2 regions of the Mesorhizobium sp. M0621 genome follow, and region 2 is predicted to be linked to the other one. Evidence: riboswitches for the same ligand, from Rfam matches in the RefSeq annotation. Region 2 holds a riboswitch; the other holds the start of a gene.
What was found. A riboswitch is a leader RNA that binds a small molecule or an ion and turns the genes downstream of it on or off. The one in region 2 is predicted to bind cobalamin.
Positions count from the first base shown of each region.

Region 1: linked by a shared signal. The riboswitch ahead of NKI38_RS14495 (DUF1636 family protein) and the one ahead of NKI38_RS17365 (hypothetical protein) in region 2 are both predicted to bind cobalamin.

Region 1 is NZ_JAMYQF010000017.1:66,695-69,822, forward strand. Features, by position in the region: gene cobN (cobaltochelatase subunit CobN) at 1-101, opposite strand, end outside; gene cobW (cobalamin biosynthesis protein CobW) at 120-1,172, opposite strand; gene NKI38_RS14495 (DUF1636 family protein) at 1,169-1,603, opposite strand; cobalamin riboswitch at 1,643-1,847, opposite strand; gene NKI38_RS14500 (winged helix-turn-helix domain-containing protein) at 1,877-3,076, opposite strand.
Region 2 is NZ_JAMYQF010000022.1:82,131-85,258, forward strand. Features, by position in the region: gene NKI38_RS17360 (ABC transporter ATP-binding protein) at 1-760, opposite strand, end outside; gene NKI38_RS17365 (hypothetical protein) at 757-1,020, opposite strand; cobalamin riboswitch at 1,113-1,319, opposite strand; gene NKI38_RS17370 (GyrI-like domain-containing protein) at 1,554-2,387, shown strand; gene NKI38_RS17375 (DSD1 family PLP-dependent enzyme) at 2,392-3,128, opposite strand, start outside.

The DNA.
Region 1 (3,128 bases), on a different contig from region 2:
TCGGTGAAGGACAAGGCCACGATATCCGCCGGCGTCTGCCGCAGATCGACCGGCTCGGCGAGATCGTCGAGCGAGGCGGATGTCGTGGTGAGGATGTGCATCGCAACCCGGGTCCGAAATCAGCCGGCGAGTATACGCTCGATCGCCGGTCGGTTCAGCCCCTTGAGGCCGATGACGACAAGGCGCGAGCGACGGTCGTCCTGCGCCGTCCAGGCGCGGTCATAGTAATGGTTGACGCGCGGCCCGACGGCCTGCAGCAGCAGCCGCATCGGCTTGCCGCCGACCTCGACGAAGCCTTTCACACGCAGCACGTTCTCTTCCTCGGCAGCCGTGGCGACGCGTTTCGCCAATTCGTCCGGATGGGCGATCGAGGCAATGTCGACGATGAACGTATCGAAGTCATCATGCTCATGGTCGAAGGCGCCGTCATGATGGGACTTGCGGTTTTCGATGTCGTCCTCGACGGCGAGACCGAGGCCGAGCAGTACGGAGGGATCGACCTTGCCATGCGACGTCGGCACGATCTTCACCGCGCGGGCGGAGTGTTCGCCAATGATGGCGTTGGCGCGGGCGGTGCCGGCGGCGTCCATCAGGTCGCTCTTCGACAGGATGATCAGGTCGGCGCAGGCGATCTGGTCCTCGAACACTTCTTCTACCGGATCGTCATGATCAAGCGTCTCATCCTTAGCGCGCTGCGCCTGCAAGGCGTCCATGTCGTTGGCGACGCGTCCCTCGGCCAATGCCGGCCCGTCGACCACGGCGATGACGCCATCAACGGTCACGCGGCTTTTCACGCTCGGCCACTGGAAAGCCTGGACCAGCGGCTTGGGCAAAGCGAGGCCGGAAGTCTCGATCAGGATGTGGTCGACCTTCGGAGTCAGCGCGAGGATCTGGTCGAGCGCCGGCACGAAATCATCGGCGACGGTGCAGCAGATGCAGCCATTGGCCAGTTCGACGATGTTTTCCTCCGGGCAGGTGTCGATGCCGCAGCCCTTCAGGATCTCGCCATCGATGCCGATGTCGCCGAATTCGTTGACGATGATGGCAATGCGCTTGCCGCCGGCGTTTTCCAGGAGATGGCGGACCAGCGTCGTCTTGCCGGCGCCGAGGAAACCGGTGACGACGGTACAGGGAACACGGGAGAGGTTGGCAGACGAATCTGGAGCGGTCATTTCAAGTCCTTCAACAGGTCGAGGGGAGGGATGCGGGCAACGAGGCCGCGCTTCAGGCTATCGGGACGGCCGCGCCATGGAATGAGTCCGTCCGTCGAGGTGGCGAAGAGTTTTGCGCCGGTGACGAGATCGGCGCCGCTGGTTGCCGTCAGATCGCCAAAGACGTAGCTCCAGCAGCCGTCGCGCAGGATGGCGGCGCTGAGACGACGCTTGCAATTGCCGAGGCATTCAACGCTGCGGATGCGAATATTGTCGCCAGATGCGGCGCGGCGCGTGTCGTCTGCCAGCAGTTCGCCGGCGCGGGGATGGGCGTCGGAGCCGGTCTCGTCGCGACAGGAGGCGCAGACGATCACGGTGACGCCGGCCAACGTATCATCATGGCCGGACGAAACATCCGCTGTGCCAGCCGAAAAACTGCTGTCGTGGTCCAAAGATCGCGCTCCTTGCCCGGAAACCCGCCGGGCGATCGGATTCTATAGTCGCAGACGGCAGGTCTCCTGGCTCGCGGGTCATCGCCTTGGGTAGCCGCCTTCCCGGGATCATCCCAGTGGCTTTCGGCCTTGGCTCTTCGCTTACAGTTGCGGGGACAGCCGCGGATTTGGGATTTCGTCCCGCACCGCATTCCCTCTTGGCTCCTCTCGTTGAAGAGAAGAGACCGTCTGTATCGGATTTAGGCTTTTGCAGGCGGCGGAGTCAACGCGAGCTTACGACACGGTCAGGTCGACCAACGCCGGACCCAAGTCACCAGCCGGTGTCACTTCGATGCGTTCGAGGCCGAGCCAGCCCTGCATCTGCTTCAGTTCTTCGTAGAGCTGAGCGGCAGTCTGTGGCGGCGCGTTGGGCTCGGCATAGGCCGCATGGACTCGCAGGATGCCGGCAGGCCGGTCCGCCTTGAGGTCCACGCGCGCCACGATCCGGTCGCCGAGCAGGAACGGCAGGACATAATAGCCGTATTGCCGCTTGTCGGCCGGCGTGTAGATCTCGATGCGGTAGTGGAAATCGAACAGCCGCTTCGTGCGCGAGCGTTCGAAGACGACCGGATCGAACGGCGCCAACAGGGCACGGGCCTCGATCTTTCGGGGCAGGCGGGCGTCCTTGTGAAGATAGGCGGGCTTGTCCCAACCTTCGACACGCACCGGCAACAGTTCGCCTGTTTCGACCAGTTCCTCCAGCCGGCCTTTCATATCGGCCGGCGACAGGCGGAAATAGTCGCGCAAATCGCCTGATGTCGCGATGCCATGGGCACGGGCGGAAATGCGCAGCAATTCCCGATGCGCGTCCTCGGCGGCGGGAACCGGCAGATCGAGGATCGCCTGCGGCAGCACGCGCTCGGGCAGGTCGTAGAAGCGTTCGAAACCGCGACGATGCGCCGTGGTGATGCGCCCGGCCCAAAACAGCCATTCGAAGGCGTGCTTGGCGTGGCTCCAGCCCCACCAGCCTCCGGAGCCCTTCTGGCCCTCAAGCGCGGAGGCGGCGATCGGGCCACGCTCGGCGACCTGGCGGTAGATCTCCTCGATATAGGCGGCGTGTTCGCGGCCCCATTTGGCGAGGCCGAGATACATCTCGTCGCCGCGCTCGGCGCGTTGCATGCGCCAGCGCATCAGCGGGTACGTCTCGACCGGCAGGAAGGAGGCTTCATGCGCCCAATATTCGAACACCGTGCGCTTGCGCGTGACGGCCGCGTTGTCGAGCAAGGCGAGTGGGTAGGGGCCAAGGCGCGAATAGAGCGGCATATAGTGAGCGCGCACCACCGCGCTGACGGAATCGATCTGCAGCAGGCCGGTGCGGGCCAATACACGGGCGAAGTGCCGGCGGTTCGGTGTGCCGATCGGGCGGGGATCGAGAAACCCTTGGGCGGCAAGCGCAATGCGCCGGGCCATGGGGAGCGAGATCTTTTCCTTCATGCAGGCGTCACTCTGAGGGTGATTTGATGGGGTGATTCCGGTTCATGCTAGC
Region 2 (3,128 bases):
TCGGAACCTCGAAAACCGTCAGTTCGCGGTCCTCGGTCGGATGGCGCAGACGCAGCACATCGATGCCGAAAATCTCGCGGATCAGCTGTTGGGTCAGCGCTTCGCGCGGTGCGGCGAGCGCTTGCAGACGGGCATGGTTCATCACCGCCACCCTGGTGGCGAAGGGTGCGACCAGCGCCAGATCGTGCAGCACCGCGATCACCGTCATGCTGAAGCCGGCCACGAGTTCGAGCAGTTCGCCGCGGGCGCGCGGGTCGAGATGGTTGGTCGGCTCGTCGAGGAACAGGATTTTTGGCTGCTGCGCGATGGCGCGCGCCAATTGGGCGCGCTGGCGCTCGCCGCCCGACAGCGAGCCGATGGTGCGGCCAAGCAGCGGCAGCAGACCGGTTTGGCGCAGCGCATCCACGACAATGTCGCGCTCCTCGCTCCTGCGCTGCCCGGTATGCGGGACCCGGCCAAGCTCAACATAGTCGATCACCGCCAGCCGCGGATCGGGCTGGTCAGTCTGGCCGACCACGGCGATATGCAGTGACCGCTCGGCGGCCGAAATCCTGTCCAGCCGCCGCCCGCCAAGCTTCACCTCGCCTGAACTCGGCCGCAGCATGCCCGACAACATGCGCAACAGCGTTGTCTTGCCGGCGCCGTTGGGACCAATGATGGCAAGGCGGTCGCCAGCGGCCACCGACAGGCTGACCGCCTGGACCAGATCCCGGCCATTCGCCATGGCGCAGAGATCGCGCGCTTCGAGAAGCGGCGTCATCGGCTGCTGCCTGCCAGATTGCCCGGAGCCGGGATGCGGGCCAGCGTCTTGCCGGCCAATCCAGCCGGACGCTGCCCGGAATTGCACCAGCCATCGGCGAGCGAGGCGATCGCGTAGCCGAACGCCAACGCGCGATCTTCATCCACTGAGAGCCGACCATGCAAATCGGCACACAATTGCGCGCCAGGTCTGACCCCGGTCACGGGATCGCGGTAAAGTGTGCACACGATGATGCAATGGATGGCCTTCGAGGCTTCCAACTTCCGTCACTTTCCAAAACTGGCGACGGAAGGACGCTGGCGAGCCGGCCGACAAGACCGAGATTCGCGTTTCCTCCCGGCATACCCCGTCCGGTCAACTCATGCTGATGGCAGGTCTCCTGGCTCGCGGGTCGTTGCGCCATCCTGCCTTCCCAGCCTTGCCGGCCAGTGGCATTCACGGATTTTGCTCGCCGCTTACAGTTGCGGGGGCAGCCACGGTCTCGACCTGAGCAGGCCTCACCGTGTTCCCTTTTCACCCCTCGCCTTTCGACTCGGGGACCATCGCGGGTCCAGCGTAGATTTCCCCCAATCGCTTCGCAACGGATTTCTCGGACGGAGTGATGGGCCACTCATGTGTGGGGGAAACAGGCATTGCGCGCTCTCATTATGTAATAACATAACGCTCTAGAAGATGCCGCCTGACGCTGTCAAGCGAAGCCCAGCCGATGCTATCGTGCAGATTGCGCAATTTCGATCAAACTGGCTTTGCGGGAAGGTGGCAAGGTAATCCGCCCAATGCGAAAAGGAGCCCCATGAACCCGACCGAGAAAGCGCTGTGGTTCGTCGAAAGCCATCTGCCGGAGGCGATCTCGCTCGACGATGTCGCGCAAAGCAGCGGCGTGTCGCGCTTTCATGTGACGCGCGCGTTTGGCGCTGCCACCGGCCGGTCGGTGATGGGCTACATGCGCGCGCGCCGGCTGAGCGAAGCGGCGCGCAAGCTGGCCGGCGGCGCGCCCGACATTCTCTCGCTCGCGCTCGATGCCGGCTACAACTCGCATGAGGCGTTCACCCGTGCCTTCCGCGACCAGTTCGGCACCACGCCGGAACTGGTGCGCGCGCAAGGCACACTCGACAACCTCGACCTCGTGGAGCCGATCCTGATGGACCAGTCCTTTCTTACCAACCTCGAACCGCCGCGCTTCGAGACCAGCCGGCCGTTCCTGATCGCCGGCCTCGGCGAACGCTACAGCTGTGAAACCAGCGCCGCCATCCCGATGCAGTGGCAGCGCTTTGGCCCCTATATCGGCAACATTCCGGGTGAGACCGGCGACGTCGCCTATGGCGTCTGCGTCAACGGCGACGATGCCGGCAATTTCGACTACATCGCCGGCGTCGAAGTATCGGACTTTTCCGACCTGCCGAAGGAATTCAGCCGGGTAGGGGTACCGGCACAGAAATATGCGGTCTTCGCCCACCGCGAACACATCTCGACCATCCGCCGTACGGTCAACACGATCTGGAACAAATGGCTGCCGGCCTCCGGCCACGAAATATCCGATGCGCCGGAATTCGAACGCTACGGCCCCGATTTCGACCCGCGCAGCGGCAATGGCGGACTGGAGATCTGGATTCCGGTCAAGGGATAGGCGATCACGCCATCGGCAGTGCCGGCCAGCGATCAACGATCCTGCCGCTGGAAAACACTGCGATCGATCCGAATTGTTGCAGCACGGCCTCGCTCTGCGTCGGACGCAGGAAAGCGTAGTCGCCTGGCCTTGCGGTCGCATCGGCCGGCAAGCCCATGAATTGCTGGTTGGAGGACAGGCCGAGCACGCCGTTCGTCATCATGCCTTCGGGGAACACCGGCTCGGCCATCCACTTGCCGCCATAGAGATAGCAGCCCTTGCGCGGAAATCGGCCGAGCGCCTGCAGCAGGCGGGTGACGGCCGGCGGGCCGGGCAGCATCGGCTCGACGACTTTCAGGATCGACGTCGTGATAAAGGCCGCCGGCTGGAAGCCTTCGAGGCCGGGCGTGTCGAAATCGCTGGGCAGCACGAAGGCCGAGCCCATCGACACTTCATTGGCGACGCTGCCATGATGGAGCAGTGCTGTCTTGCTGCCGCCGATGTTCAAGATGCGGCGCTGGTCCGCGCCGAGACAAGCGACGAACGCGGTGGCCTGCGCCGACGCCTTTGCCAAGGCTTTCACCGGCCCGCCGAAAAGGCCCGGAATGTGCGGCGCATGCGCCTCGTAGGCCATGACGCCTTCGCAACGCAGCCGGGACGGCAGCGCGCTCAACGCCTTCGACAAGGCATCCGGGCTGGCAAAGCCGCCGCGATGCAGTCCGACATCGATCTCGAAAGCGATACGCAGCTCGATGTCGAGTT